Regions from separate parts of the Variovorax sp. LjRoot130 genome, predicted to be linked through region 1. Evidence: predicted binding sites of a transcription regulator. Region 1 holds the regulator's gene; the other holds the start of a gene.
The links. The regulator LexA, encoded in region 1, represses DNA repair genes until DNA is damaged. The targets are predictions, from matches to a motif close to ACTGTATNNNNATACAGT.

Region 1 (7,670 bases):
GCCGAAATGACCGCCGATCAGCGTGCCGAGCGGAAGGCCCAGCACCGAGGCCATGGACCATCCCAGAAAAACGAAGGTGACGGCGCGGCCCCGCTGCTCGGGCGGCACCAGCAGACCCACGCAGGCGGCCGCCTGCGGCGTGAAGATCGCGGGCGCGACGACCGTCAGCATGCGCACCACCAGCAGCCCGCCGAAGTTCGGCATCAGCGTCGCGAGAAGATGCCCTGCCGCATACCACAGCATGGTGCAGGCGAGCAGCACCCGGCGGTCCCAGCCCGCGACCACGGCCGCCAGCAAGGGAGCGCCGAGGCACATCACGACGGCCGCCGCGGTGATCAACTGGCCGGCGGTAGCCGCGCTGACTTGCAGCGAGGTGCTGAGTTCGTTGAGCGTGCCGGGCACCACCATCACGCCCGTCCCGATCACGAAGTTGCCCGCCAGCAGGGCCCACAAAGCTGCCGGCAGCGCAGGCTGTTTCAACGGCGGACCTGCAGTGCGCCCGGATTCACGATGTTGGTGGGGTTGCCCTTGATGAAGCTGACGACGTTGTCGAAGGCCTGGCCGAAGTACATCTCGTAGCTGTCCTGCTCGACGTAGCCGATGTGCGGGGTGCAGATGCAGTTCTCCAGGCGCAGCAGCGCATGGCCTTGCAGCGGCGGCTCGCTCTCGAACACGTCGACGGCCGCCAGCCCGGGCCGGCCGCGGTTGAGGGCTGCGAGCAGCGCGTCCTGTTCGACCAGCTCGGCGCGCGAGGTGTTGACGAACAGTGCGGTGGGCTTCATGCGCGACAGATCCTCGAGGGTGACCAGGCCCCGTGTTTCCTCCGCCAGCCGCAGATGGATCGACAGCACGTCGGCCACGCTGAAAAAGATGTCCCGGTTCGGTGCCACCTGAAAGCCGTCGGACCGTGCCCTGGCGCAGCTCTCCTCGCGGCCCCAGATCACCACCTGCATGCCGAAGGCCTGCCCATAGCGTGCGACCAGCTGGCCGATGCGCCCATAGCCCCAGATGCAAAGCGTCTTGCCCTTGAGCACCGAGCCGAGCCCGAAATTGGGAGGCATCGAAGCCGACTTGAGGCCCGACTGCTGCCAGGCGCCATGCTTGAGGTTGCTGATGTACTGCGGCAAGCGGCGCATCGCCGTCATGATCAGCGCCCAGGTGAGTTCGGCCGGCGCCAGCGGCGAGCCCGTGCCTTCGGCCACCGCGATGCCTTGCTCGGTGCACGCATGCACGTCGATGTGGCTGCCGACCCGGCCGGTCTGCGAGATGAGCTTGAGCTTGGGGAGCTTCTCGATCAGCTGGCGAGAGATCTGTGTGCGTTCACGGATCAGCACGATCACGTCGGCATCCTTGAGCCGCACCGAGAGCTGCCCGATGCCTTTGACCGTGTTGGTGTAGACCTTGGCCGCGTACGCGTCGAGCTTGGAAGCGCAGCGCAGCTTGCGCACCGCGTCCTGGTAGTCGTCGAGGATCACAATGTTCATGGCATGCCATTGTGCCTCGCACCATCCGCGTACTCCGTGCCCTGCGTTCCACAGGCGCACGCTGCCCGGGGATAACCCAGGCTCGGTACGGCTTCAATTGCCGATCGGCATCGCCTCGCTCAATGCAGGCGGCTGGCGCGCGGCACGGTGTCCGCCGCTTCCAGGGCGGCCAGCCGATCGAGTTCGGCGCAGACGTCCGCCATGCGGCCCGAGATCACGACGCGGCCCGCGTTCTGGCCGGGGCGCTGCGCATCGACCGTGCGCACCACGCGCAGGGGACGCGTCGGCGCGGGTGCAGAGGCACAGCTGGGCCGAATGCCGACATAGCGAAGGCCGGACGAACGCCTGCGGCGCGAAGGCATCCAGCGATCGGCCAGCGATTGCAGCGGCATGAACAGATCAGCAAGGCTGAGAAGAGCGATTCCCATGTGAACTCCAGAAAAGTCAGAGGTTGAACACAGGCAGGATTGCTTTCATCGGCTGCTACAGGGTGATGGCCCTCGGCCATACGCCCGCCACCTGTCGCGGCCGGGGTTTGGACCCCCTACATGAGCATCGTGTTGCGGATCAGGCCTACGGCCAAGCCTTCGATCTCGAAAGGCTCGCCGGGCTGAACGACGATGGTGGGGTAGTCGGGGTTTTCGGCATGCAGCTCGATGACCTGCTTGTTGCGCTTGAGGCGCTTGACCGTGACTTCGTCGCCCAGCCGGGCCACCACGATCTGGCCGTTGCGGGCTTCCTTGGTGGCTTGCACCGCCAGCAGGTCGCCATCCATGATGCCGGCGTCGCGCATGGACATGCCACGCACCTTGAGCAGATAGTCGGGCTGGCGCTGGAACAGGGTGTTCTCGACGTAGTAGGTCTGGTCGACGTGCTCCTGCGCGAGGATGGGCGAGCCTGCAGCCACACGGCCGATCAGCGGCAGCGCGAGCTGGGCCATGCCGGGCAGCGACAGGGAGAATTGGTTGTTGCGCGATTCGTTCAGCGAGCGCAGTGCGTCGCCCTTGAGGCGGATGCCGCGCGAGGTGCCGCTCACGAGTTCGATCACGCCTTTGCGTGCCAGGGCCTGCAAATGTTCTTCGGCCGCATTGGCCGACTTGAAGCCCAGTTCGGCGGCGATCTCGGCACGCGTGGGCGGGGCGCCGGTGCGCGCGATGGCGCTCTGGATCAAGTCCAGAATCTGCTGCTGGCGGGCGGTAAGCTTGACGGCGAACTGCATTGATGACTCCTTGCGGCACTGGCTGAATATCCAGTACCTGTATTTTTAACCAGTTTCCGGAAGTTTGGCAAGACATGGTCGATACCCTTCGAGAAGGCAAGCGCCGCGTGATCGTTCTGGGCACCGGCGGCACCATCGCCGGCCGCGCTACGGCGGCCGGCGACAACATCGGCTACACGGCCGGGCAAGTAGGCGTGACGGAACTGCTGGGCGGCATCGAGGCGCCCGAAGGCATCGCACTCGCGGCCGAGCAAGTGGCGCAGATTGACAGCAAGGACATGAGCTTTGCGATCTGGCGTACGCTGGCCGAGCGCTGCGCCCATTGGCTCGCCGAGCCCGACGTAGCGGGCCTCGTGATCACCCATGGCACCGACACGCTGGAGGAAACAGCCTTCTTCCTGCAGTCGGTGCTGGCTCCGTCGAAGCCGGTGGTTCTGACCTGCGCGATGCGGCCCGCGACCGCGCTGTCGCCAGACGGCCCGCAGAACGTGCGCGATGCGATCGCGGTCGCGTCCAGCCCCGGCGCGCTGGGCGTGGTGGCCGTCTGCGCGGGCACGGTGCACAGCGCCTTCGATGTCCAGAAGGTCCACACCTACCGGCTCGACGCCTTCGACTCCGGCGATGCGGGACCGGTGGCCTATGTGGAGGAGGGCGCGGTGCGCGGCCTCCGAAGCTGGCCGGTATCGTCGCAACAAGATGCGCGCGAGCTCTTCGAACAGATGACGAATGCCGCCCGCTGGCCCCATGTGGAAATCGTGATGAGTCATGCGGAGGCGCGCGGCAGCCTGATCGACACACTGATTCGCGAGCGCCAGTCCGGCGCCGCCGAGCCGGTAGAGGGCCTGGTGCTCGCGGCCACCGGCAACGGCACCTTGCACCGTGCGCTGGAAGAAGCCGCGCTGCGGGCGCAGGCTGCCGGCATCGCGGTCGTGCGCGCCACGCGATGCACGCAGGGCCGCATCCTGCCGGCGCCGAATGCACTCTTGCGTGACGCGGGCGCACTGACTCCCGTCAAGGCGCGCATCGCGCTGGTGCTGGAGCTGATGGCAGATCAGCCGGCCGCCGATTGAGGCCATGTTCAGCGCTCTGCAATCGCACTCGTGGGCCTATCCGGCGCTGGAGGCGGTGCACATCATCGGTATCGCACTCCTGCTCGGCAATCTCGTGGCGCTCGAGCTGCGGGTGTTCGGACGTGCGGCTGCCTTGCCGGTGCAGGCGATGGCCAGGCTGTCGCTGTCGATCGCGCTCTGCGGCTTCACGCTGGCGGCGGCCAGCGGCTCGCTGATGTTCGCGACCCAGCCGGCCGAACTGCTCGCCAACCGGGCCTTCGTGATCAAGATGGGATTGTTGCTGGCCGCCGGATGCAACGCGGGCTGGTTCCACGCGCGAAGGTCCTTGCGCAAACTCGACGCGCTGGCGCGGGTACAGATGTTGTTGGCCACTGCGATCTGGCTGGCCGTCGTGTTCTGCGGCCGCTGGATCGCGTACTGAAGAGAAGAAGGAGTTTTTCCGATGAAACGTCGCAGCATCGTCATCGCCGCCGCATCCCTTCCCGTCGCGGCGCCGTTCGCCTGGGCGCACCACGGCTGGAGCAGCTTCGACCAGGAGCGTCCGCTCTACCTGGAAGGAAAGGTCGTGCGCGCGCGTTGGCAGAACCCGCATGCCGAGCTGGTGATCGAGGTTCCGCCGGGTCTCAAGGTGCCGGCAGACCTCGCAACGCGACAGCCGCCCGCGCAGAGCGCGCCGGTCGATGGCCCCGGACTTCTTGCCAAGGCGACCGCGCCGCGCCGCGCCGATCGCCAGTGGACGCTCGAACTCGCGCCGCTGACGCGAATGGAGGCCTGGAAGGTTTCGGAGATCAAGTCCGGCGCGACCATCTCGGCAGTGGGCTTCACCTTCAAGGAAGAAAAGGGCGAGCCGGTGATGCGCGTCGAATACCTGTTCGCCGACGGCAAGGTCTACGGGCTGCGCTCCAGCCCGGCCTGATCAGCTGCCGAGGGCGCCCAGCGCGCGCTGAGTGATCTCGTCGACCGTGCCGACGCCGCTGATGGCGCGGTACTTCGGCGCTGCGGCCGGGTCCGCCTTGGCCCAGGCCGAGTAGTAGTCGACCAACGGCCGGGTCTGCTGGCTGTAGACCTCGAGCCGCTTGCGCACGGTTTCTTCCTTGTCGTCCTCGCGCTGGATCAGGTCTTCGCCCGTGAGGTCGTCCTTGCCTTCGGTCTTCGGCGGGTTGAACTTGATGTGGTAGATGCGCCCCGACGCCGGATGCGAGCGGCGCCCGCTCATGCGTTCGATGATGTCGGCAAAAGGCACGTCGATCTCGAGCACGTAGTCGATCTTGACGCCCGCCGAGCGCATGGCCTCGGCTTGCGGAATGGTGCGCGGGAAGCCGTCGAACAGAAAGCCCTGGGTGCAGTCCGGCAACGCGATGCGTTCCTTGACGAGGTTGATGATCAGGTCGTCGCTCACCAGGGCGCCGGCATCCATCACGGCCTTGGCCTGGAGCCCGAGCGGTGTGCCGGCCTTGACGGCGGCGCGCAGCATGTCGCCGGTCGAGATTTGAGGAATGCCGTATTTCTGGCAAATGAAGGCTGCCTGCGTGCCTTTGCCTGCCCCGGGGGCGCCCAACAAAATCAGTCTCATGGTGTCCTCGGACGGTTCTTCGATTTCTGTCGCGCCATGCGTTTCACGAGGGAGATCGCAGGGCGGAGTTGCGTCGAGGATAGCACGCGCTCCGCGGCCGACTTGGCCTGCGCGGGGACGAAATCAGGCGTTGGAGAGCAGTGCGCGGACGCGTTCCAGATCTTCCGGCGTGTCGATGCCCGGCCCGGGCGCATGGGCGCTCACGTGCACGGCGATGCGGTGCCCGTGCCACAGTGCGCGCAGCTGCTCCAGTGCCTCCGTGGCTTCGACCGGTGCCGGCGGCAGGCTGGGAAACTGCCGTACGAAGCCGGCGCGGTAGCCGTAGATGCCGATATGGCGCAGCGCTGCGGGTGACTGCGGCAGCGCCGTCACGCCGCCTTTCGCGAAGCCGTCGCGCCACCAGGGAATCGGTGCGCGACTGAAGTAGAGCGCATTGCCCTGTGCGTCGAGCACGGCTTTCACGACGTTCGGATTGAGGAAATCTTCGAGGGATTCGATCGCGTGCGCGGCCGTGCTCATCGCTGCGTCGGGATGCGAGGCCAGCGTGTGGGCCACGGCGTCGATCAATGCCGGGTCGATCAGCGGCTCGTCGCCCTGGACGTTAACCACGATCGCGTCGTCGGCCAGACCGAGCTGCGCGCAGGCCTCGGCGAGGCGATCGCTGCCGCTCGCGTGGTCGGTGCGCGTGAGCAGGGCCTGGACACCGTGTGCCTCGCAAGCGGCGACGATGCGCGCGTCGTCGGCGGCCACCACCACGCGCTCGGCGCTCGATTGCAGGGCGCGCTGTGCGACGCGCACCACCATCGGCAGGCCGGCAATGTCGGCCAGGGGCTTGTCGGGCAATCGTGTGGACGCGAGCCGAGCCGGGATCAGGACGGCGAAAGGCAAGGTCAAAGTCCCAGCTCTTCGTCGGAAAGCGTGCGCGCCTCGGTTTCGAGCAGCACCGGGATGCCATCGCGCACCGGATAGGCGAGGCGGGCGCTGCGCGAGGCGAGTTCCTGCTTCTCGGCATTCCACGTGAGCGGCCCCTTGGTCACGGGGCAGACGAGCAGTTCAAGCAGCTTGGTGTCCATCGAGCGATGATAGCTTTGCGTCGAGCGCTTCGAAGAAGGCCGGCTCGGGTTCGAACACCAGCGGCAGCGCCAGCGCATCGGGGGCTCGGCGCCACAGCTTCACCGCGTCCTTCTCGGTGCAGATCAGCGTGTAGGCGCTGCCGGGCGGCGGGGTCCAGTCGCTGAAATCGTGGTGATCCGGCAACGCAATGCACTGCTGCGGTACCAGGGCGCGTTCGTGCAGCATCTGGAAGAAAGCCTCGGGCTTTGCAATCGCGGCAACCGCGACCAGCGCCCGGGCGGCCAGGGATGCGAGCGGGACCGGCGTGCCATCGAGGCGCAGCGCATGGTCGGCCAGCGCACGTCGTGCCGTGAAGCCGGCGAAGGCGGGTCGCGCGCCGGTGTGGATCACCAGGTCGCAGCGGCGCGGCCAATGCTCGCGCAGGGGGCCGGCCGGCAGCAGCCAGCCATTGCCCGTTCCGCGGTCGTCGAAGACGCAGATCTCGAGGTCGCGCGCCAGCGCAAGGTGCTGCAGGCCATCGTCGCTCACGATGAGCTGCGTGTCCGGGTGAAGAGCGAGCAGGGCACGCGCCGCTTCGGCACGCCGCCGCGCCACGAAGACCGGCACCGCGGTCGAGCGGCGAATCAGCGCCGGCTCGTCGCCGACCTCGCGCGGATCGCTGTCGTCCTGTACCGCGCGGCAATCGTCGGTCGCTCGCCCGTAGCCGCGCGATACCACGCCGACCTTCATTCCGCGGGCTTGGAGGTGTCGCACGACCGCCATCACGACAGGCGTCTTGCCGGAACCGCCGGCGATGACGTTGCCGACCACGATCACCGGCACGCCGACGCGCTCGGTCTGAAGGATGCCTCGGCGATAGAGCGCGCGCCGGACTGCGGCCAAAGCGCCATAGAGCAGCGAGAGAGGCCGCAGCAGCCGCGCGAGCATTCCGCGCTGAAGCCAGGCCCGCTGCAGCACTAGCGTCCCGCCTGCGCGGCCGACTGCGTGGCGAAGGTGATTTGCATGAGGCCCGCGCGCCGCGCGCCTTCCATCACCGTGATCACGGACTGATGGGCGGCGCTGGCGTCGGCGCTGATGATCACGACGCTGTCCTTGCCGCCGTTCGCCGCGGCGCTCAGCGCTGCGGCCACCGTCTCCACGCTGCGGTCGGGCAACTGGGTCTTGTTGATCGAATAGCGTCCGTCGGCGGAGACGGCGACGATCACTTCCTTCGGATAGTCGCGCTGGGCCTCCACGTCGGCCACCGGAAG
Region 2 (7,670 bases), 3.0 Mb from region 1:
CTCATGGAGGAGAGCTTCTCGAAGTACGCGGAGCGCACCGCCTACAGCTTCATGGGCAAGGATCTGAGCTACGGCGAGGTCGACAAGCTGAGCCGGGCCTTCGCGGCCTACCTGCAGGGACTTGGGCTCGCGAAGGGCGATCGCGTCGCGGTCATGATGCCGAACTGCCTGCAGTACCCGATCGCGGTGTGCGGCATCCTGCGCGCCGGGCTGATCCTCGTGAACGTCAACCCGCTCTACACGCCGCGCGAGCTCGAGCACCAGTTGAAGGATTCCGGCTCCAAGGCGATCGTGATCATGGAGAACTTCGGCGCCACGCTGCAGCAATGCATCGCGTCCACGCCGGTCAAGCACGTCGTGCTGAGCGGCATGGGCGATCGGCTCGGTCTGCTCAAGGGCGCGCTGGTCAATTACGTGGTGCGCAACGTCAAGAAGATGGTGCCCGACTTCAGCCTGCCCGGCGCCGTGCGCTTCAACGACGCGCTCGACAAGGGGGCAGGGCGCGGGCCGACGCCGGCGCCGATCGGGCCTGACGACGTTGCGGTGCTGCAGTACACGGGCGGCACCACCGGCGTGTCCAAGGGCGCCGTGCTGCTGCATCGCAACGTGATCTCCAACGTGCTGCAGTCCGAGGCCTGGAACGAGCCGGTCATGCAGAAGGTGCCGGCCGGCGAGCAGCCCACCAGCGTCTGCGCCCTGCCGCTCTATCACATCTTCGCGTTCACCGTGAACATGATGCTCAGCATGCGCACCGGCGGCAAGCTGATCCTGATTCCGAATCCGCGCGACATCCCGGCCGTGCTGAAGGAACTGTCGAAGCACACCTTCCACAGCTTCCCGGCCGTCAATACCCTGTTCAACGGGCTGGCCAACCATCCGGACTTCGGCACCGTCGATTGGAAGAACCTCAAGGTCTCGGTTGGCGGCGGCATGGCGGTGCAGGGCGCGGTGGCCAAGCTCTGGCTCGAGAAGACCGGCTGCCCGATCTGCGAAGGCTACGGCCTCTCCGAGACCTCGCCGTCGGCCACTTGCAACCCGACCACCAGCACTGCCTACACCGGCACCATCGGCGTGCCGCTGCCCAGCACCTACCTGAAGCTGCTCGACGACGACGGCCATGAGGTGCCGATGGGCCAGCCGGGCGAGATCGCCATCAAGGGCCCGCAGGTGATGGCCGGCTACTGGCAGCGTCCCGACGAGACGGCCAAGGTCATGACGGCCGACGGCTACTTCAAGTCCGGCGACATCGGCGTGGTCGACGAGCGCGGCTTCTTCAAGATCGTCGACCGCAAGAAGGACATGATCCTGGTCTCGGGCTTCAACGTGTATCCGAACGAGGTCGAAGAAGTGGTCGCGCAGATTCCGGGTGTGCTCGAATGCGCGGCCGTGGGCATCGGCGACGAGAAGACCGGCGAGGCCGTCAAGCTCGTGATCGTCAAGAAGAACCCGGATCTCACCGAGGCCCAGGTGCGAGACTTCTGCCGCGCCAATCTCACCGGCTACAAGCAGCCCAGGGTGGTGGAGTTCCGCACCGAGCTGCCGAAGACGCCGGTCGGCAAGATCCTGCGGCGCGAGCTGCGCGACAAGAAGTAGCGGGCACTTCCATGGCGGGGCCGGTCGCGATCGTTGCCGCCATGCAGGAGGAGCTGGGCGCGCTGCTCGCCGCGATGCCCGACGAGCAGCGCGTGCGCGTCGCCGGGCGGGATTTCTGGGTCGGCCATCTGCATGGGCAAGCCGTCGTGGCGGTGCTGTCGCGCATCGGCAAGGTCGCGGCGGCCACCACGGCCACTGTGCTGCTCGAGCGTTTCGGCGTGCGCGCCATCGTCTTCACCGGCGTTGCAGGTGGGCTCGGGCCCGGCGTGCGGGTGGGCGACGTGGTGGTGGCGACCAAGCTGCTGCAGCACGATCTGGACGCCTCGCCGATCTTTCCCAAATACGAGGTGCCGTTGACCGGGCATGCGCGCTTCGCGGCCGACACCGCGATCAGCGATGCGCTGGCCGCCGTGGCCGCCGGCCTGCTGCGCGATCCGGTCGCGCTGCTCGGGCAGACGGTGGTCGACGACTTCGGCCTGCAGGCGCCCCGGCTGCATCGCGGCCTGCTGGTGAGCGGCGACCGCTTCGTCTCGACCGCCGCCGAAAGCGATGCGCTCCGGCGCGAGTTGCCCGACGCGCTGGCGGTCGAAATGGAAGGCGCCGCGGTGGCGCAGGTGTGCCACGATTACCGCGTGCCATTCGCCGCGGTGCGCACGATCTCGGACCGCGCCGACGACGCGGCGCATGCCGACTTCCTGCGCTTCGTCGCCGCCGTCGCGAGCCGCTACAGCCTCGCGGTGATCGACGCCTGGCTCGCCGGCCTGTCTTCCCCCGCCCGTTCGGGCTGAGCTTGTCGAAGCCGGGAGCAGCCCTTCGACCCTTCGGCAGGCTCAGGACAGGCCAAGCTCAGGGCGAACGGGGTTGGGCGACTGCTACTTGAGCCAGCCGCGGCGGCGGAAGTACCACATCGGCACCAGGGCGCTGGCGACCATCAGCACGATCGCGTACGCGTAGCCGTAGCCCCATTCCAGCTCCGGCATGAGCTTGAAGTTCATGCCGTACACGCTCGCGATCAAGGTCGGCGGCAGCAGCGCGACGCTCGCCACCGAGAAGATCTTGATGGTCTTGTTCTGGTTGATGTTGATGAAACCGACGGTCGCATCCATCAGGAAGTTGATCTTGTCGAACAGGAAGGCGGTGTGGTTGTCGAGCGACTCGATGTCGCGCAGGATCTGGCGCGCCTCCTCGAACTGCTCGGCGTTCAGCATGCGGCTGCGCATCATGAAGCTCACCGCGCGGCGCGTGTCCATCACGTTGCGGCGGATGCGGCCGTTCAGGTCTTCCTGCCGCGCGATCGCGGCCAGCACCTCGCCGGCCAGTTCGTCGCTGACGTTGCCTTCCAGCACTTTCTTGCCCGCGACTTCCAGCTCGTCGTAGATGTTCTCGAGCGAGTCGGCCGAGTACTCGGCGTCGGCATCGAAGAGCTTCAAGAGCACTTCCTTGGCATCCTCGATCAGGCCGGGTGCGCGGCGCGCGCGCATGCGCAGCAGGCGGAACACCGGCACGTCTTCATCGTGAATCGAGAACAGCACGCCGCGGCTGCGCAGTTCGGTGTTGTGCTGGTTGAGGATGAAGGCGACGCGCACGGAGCGCGGGTTCTCGGCGTCATCGATCAGGAAGTCGCTGCGCACGTGCAGCTCGCCGTTGTCTTCTTCGTAGAAGCGCGCCGACTCCTCGATGTCCTCGTCCATCGCATCCTCGGGGATGGACAGGCCGTAGTACTGCTTGATCCAGCGCTTTTCTTCGAGTGTGGGCGATTCGAGATCGACCCAGATCGGCTGGAACTGAGAGAGCTCTTCGAGGGCCTCGATTTCTTCCTGGACAAGGCGGCCGTTGGCGAGCGTGAAGATATTGAGCATGGCTCACTCCCGGTGAATTTTTGTGGCGGTTGGCGAGGGTTCGGGGCGCTTTCAAGTCCCTGGCCAACAACGCATCACAGGGGAGTTGAAAGCTGCCGAGGCGGAACGGTTTCCATGCAAAGTCTCCGGTTGCAGCGAGGCGCGATTATGTCATCGGCCCCGGCGCTTTTCTGTCGGCATCTGGATGGACATCCAGTAAAGTCGCGGCGATGCAAAGCCTCGCGACACCCGCACCCACGAGCCAGGCCGAGCGCCTCGCGGCCGCGCTCTCCAAGCTCAACGACGAGCAGCGTGCGGCGGTGGAGCACGGTGTCGGCACGGCCCTCGGCGAGGCTCCGGAAGACCAGCGGCCGCTGCTCGTGATTGCCGGCGCGGGCTCGGGCAAGACCAGCACGCTCGCGCATCGCGTGGCCCATCTGATCGCGCGCGGCGCCGATCCGCAGCGCATCCTCTTGCTGACCTTTTCGCGCCGCGCGGCGCAGGAGATGGAGCGCCGTGCCGGGCAGGTGCTGGCGCGCGTGCTCGGCCTGAAATCCGATGCGCCGCCGGCCTTGCCCTGGGCCGGCACCTTCCATGGCATCGGCGCGCGCCTGTTGCGCGAACACGCGGCGCAGATCGGCCTGCACGAGAACTTCACCATTCACGACCGCGGCGATGCCGAAGACCTGATGGGCCTGGTGCGCAACGACATCGGCCTCGCGTCCATGGAGCGGCGCTTTCCGCGCAAGGGAACCTGCCTCTCGATCTACTCGCGCGCCGTCAACAGCTACGCGCCGCTGGCCGAGGTGCTCGCGCATGCGTTTCCGTGGTGCGCCGAATGGGAGGCCGAGCTCAAGCGCCTCTTCGGCGCTTACGTCGAAGCCAAGCAGGCGCAGCAGGTGCTCGACTACGACGACCTGCTGCTGTACTGGGCCGAGATGGTGGCGGAGCCCGCGCTGGCGGCGCAGATCGGCGCGCGCTTCGACCACGTGCTGGTCGACGAGTACCAGGACACCAATCTGCTGCAGGCCGCCATCCTGCGCGCGCTCAAGCCCGACGGCCGCGGCCTCACCGTGGTCGGCGACGACGCGCAGTCGATCTACTCGTTCCGCGGCGCGACGGTGCGCAACATCCTCGACTTTCCGCAGCAGTTCACGCAGCCCGCGCGGGTGGTCACGCTGGAGCGCAACTATCGCTCGACCCAGCCCATCCTCGATGTCTCCAATGCGGTGATCGCCGCCGCTTCGGAGCGCCACACCAAGACCCTCTGGACCGACAAGCCCTCGGCCGGACGGCCGCAGCTGGTGCTGGTGCCCGATGAAGCGCAACAGGCCCGCTTCGTGGCCGAGCGCGTGCTCGCGCACCGCGAAGGCGGTCTGGCGCTGAAATCGCAGGCCGTGCTGTTCCGCAGCTCGAGCCACAGCGCCGCGCTCGAGCTCGAGCTGGCGCGGCGCAACATCCCCTTCGTCAAGTACGGCGGCCTCAAGTTTCTCGAAGCCGCGCATGTGAAGGACCTGCTGGCGGTGCTGCGCTTTGCCCAGAATCCGCGCGGGCGCATGGCGGGCTTTCGCGTCACGCAGCTGATTCCGGGCATCGGGCCGGTCAGCTCCACGCGGCTGCTCGACGCGATGGCCGAGGCTTCAGACCCCGGTGCCGTCGTGCAGGCCTTCGTGCCGCCTGCCGCCGCGAAGGAGGAGTGGGCGCGCTTCGCGGCCATCTATGCCGAATTGCGCGCGCCCACGCTCGCCTGGCCGGCCGACATGGAGCTCGCGTTGCAGTGGTATCTGCCCCACCTCGAGCGGCTTCACGACGATGCCGGCCTCAGGCGCGGCGACGTCGAGCAGCTCGCGCGCCTGGCCTCGGGCTATGTCTCGCGGGAGCGCTTCCTGACCGAACTCACGCTCGATCCGCCCGAAGCGACGAGCGACCGCCCGGGTCCGCCGCTGCTCGACGAGGACTACCTGATCCTCTCGACCATCCACTCCGCCAAGGGGCAGGAGTGGCGCTCGGTGCACGTGCTCAACGTGGTCGACGGCTGCATCCCGGCCGACGTGGCGCAGGGCGCGCAGGAACTGGAGGAGGAGCGGCGCCTGCTCTACGTGGCGATGACCCGCGCGCGCGACCACCTGCACCTGCTGGTGCCTCAGCGCTTCTACGTCACGCAGCAGGCTGCGCGCGGCGACCGGCATCTGTACGCCGGCCGCACGCGCTTCATTTCGGCCGCCGATTCCGAGCGCTTTGAACAGCAGACCTGGCCGCCGCCGCCCGAACGCGCACCCCATGTACCGCCGCCGGCGGCCACGATCGATCTGCTGAGCCGCATGCGCGCCGCGTGGCGCTGAGCGCCGCGCGAGGTCTTTAGCACTATCAAATCGATAGCGCACCGTGAGCGTGGGCGGGCGATGCCGGGGTTTGCCATGGAAGGGATTGCAATTCGATGACAGCATGGGCATAGTGAACCGACCTTCCCCCGTTCCTCTCCCTCCCCCTTCCTTCTTCTCTCCTTCCCCCACCTTTCCCCATTTCGCCGGCCACGCTTCACCCTGAAGCGGGGTCTTTTTCCCCAACCGTCAATCCAGGAGGTCATTCATGAATTTGACGATCAGCGGTCATCACCTCGACGTCACCCCCGCCTTGCGCAGCTACGTTACGAGCAAGCTGGACCGAATCACCCGCCATTTCGACCAGGTGGTCGATGTGAAGGTGATCCTCACGGTGGAAAAGCAAAAGGAAAAGGAACGTCGGCAACGCGCCGAATGCAATATTCACGTCAAGGGCAATGACATGTTCGCGGAATCGAGCCACGCTGATCTCTACGCCGCGGTCGACGAGCTGGTGGACAAGCTCGATCGGCAGGTGGTCCGTCACAAAGACCGCCTGCAGGACCACCATCACGAGGCGCCGAAGCGCGTGATGTAGTACCTCTCCGGGCAAATACTCTTGCGGGCCGCCTCAGGGCGGCCCTTTGCTTTTTGCGGAGCAGGTGCATAATCGCCCCCGCCCCGCCCCAACATGAACCGACTCGCGTCCATCCTGCCGCCCGCTCAAGTCCTCGTGAGCGTTGACGCCACCAGCAAGAAGCGTGCTTTTGAAGAAGCGGGCTTGCTGTTTGAAAACCTGCACGGCCTGGGCCGTGCCCTCATCACCGACAGCCTGTTCGCCCGCGAGCGCCTGGGTTCCACCGGCCTCGGCCACGGCGTGGCCATCCCTCACGGGCGCATCAAGGGCCTCAAGTCGCCGATGGCCGCGGTGTTCCAGCTCGCGAATCCGATCGGTTTCGACGCGCCGGACGAGCAGCCGGTGGTGCTGCTGATCTTCCTGTTGGTGCCCGAAGCGGCCACCCAGAAACACCTTGAAATACTTTCGGAGATCGCGGAGCTGCTCAGCGATGCCGGCCTGCGCGAGCAGATCAAGTCGAGCTCCGACGCCGCCGCGCTCCACGCCCTGATCGCAGGATGGCAGTCCGCCCAGGTGGCCTGAAGCGCACCCGCATGAGACAGTCTGGCGCATGAAGCCGACCGTCATCAGTGCCGACGCGATGTTCGAGGAGTTCCGCGGCTCGCTCCGGTGGGAGTGGCTGGCGGGGCTGGGCGCCTCGGAGCGCCAGTTCGATCCCGGCGTCATCAGCCGCGCCCAGTCGGCCGCCGACCTGGTGGGCTACCTCAACTACATCCATCCTTACCGCGTGCAGATTCTCGGTGCGCGCGAAGTCGCCTACCTGACGCGCGGCACGCCCGACGATTGCGTGCGGCGGATCGCCCGCATCGTCACGCTGGAGCCGCCCATGCTGGTGCTGGCCGACGGCCAGCCGGCGCCCGACGAACTCCTGTCGATCTGCGAGCGGGCGCAACTGCCCCTGTTCGCCACGCGGGAATCCTCGGCCTTCGTGATCGACCTGCTGCGCGCCTACCTCTCCAAGCACTTCGCCGAGCGCACCTCGATGCACGGCGTGTTCATGGACATCCTGGGCCTAGGGGTGATGATCACCGGCGAGTCGGGACTCGGAAAGAGCGAGCTCGGCCTGGAGCTGATCTCGCGCGGCAACGGCCTGGTGGCCGACGACGCGGTCGACCTCTACCGCATCAACCAGACCACGCTGGAAGGGCGCTGCCCCGAGCTGCTGCAGAACCTGCTCGAGGTGCGCGGCATCGGCCTGCTGGACATCCGCGCGATCTTCGGCGAGACGGCGGTGCGCCGGAAGATGCGCCTCAAGCTGATCGTGCACCTGGTACGGCGCGA

Region 2: ACSQ86_RS27435 (ATP-dependent helicase) is a predicted target of LexA. The motif match lies at 3,632-3,649, and genes of this name have one in related genera.

What each region holds. Positions count from the first base shown of each region.
Region 1 is NZ_CAXURM020000001.1:2,541,010-2,548,679, forward strand. It holds gene ACSQ86_RS12705 (MFS transporter) at 1-480, opposite strand, end outside; gene ACSQ86_RS12710 (D-2-hydroxyacid dehydrogenase family protein) at 477-1,484, opposite strand; gene ACSQ86_RS12715 (hypothetical protein) at 1,604-1,912, opposite strand; gene lexA (transcriptional repressor LexA) at 2,029-2,703, opposite strand; gene ACSQ86_RS12725 (asparaginase) at 2,778-3,773, shown strand; gene ACSQ86_RS12730 (hypothetical protein) at 3,778-4,194, shown strand; gene ACSQ86_RS12735 (DUF6152 family protein) at 4,216-4,689, shown strand; gene adk (adenylate kinase) at 4,690-5,346, opposite strand; gene kdsB (3-deoxy-manno-octulosonate cytidylyltransferase) at 5,470-6,234, opposite strand; gene ACSQ86_RS12750 (Trm112 family protein) at 6,237-6,419, opposite strand; gene lpxK (tetraacyldisaccharide 4'-kinase) at 6,400-7,347, opposite strand; gene ACSQ86_RS12760 (ExbD/TolR family protein) at 7,377-7,670, opposite strand, start outside.
Region 2 is NZ_CAXURM020000001.1:5,532,036-5,539,705, reverse strand. It holds gene ACSQ86_RS27450 (long-chain-fatty-acid--CoA ligase) at 1-1,593, shown strand, start outside; gene ACSQ86_RS27445 (5'-methylthioadenosine/adenosylhomocysteine nucleosidase) at 1,605-2,381, shown strand; gene corA (magnesium/cobalt transporter CorA) at 2,466-3,452, opposite strand; gene ACSQ86_RS27435 (ATP-dependent helicase) at 3,662-5,773, shown strand; gene hpf (ribosome hibernation-promoting factor, HPF/YfiA family) at 6,021-6,350, shown strand; gene ACSQ86_RS27425 (PTS sugar transporter subunit IIA) at 6,444-6,911, shown strand; gene hprK (HPr(Ser) kinase/phosphatase) at 6,940-7,670, shown strand, end outside.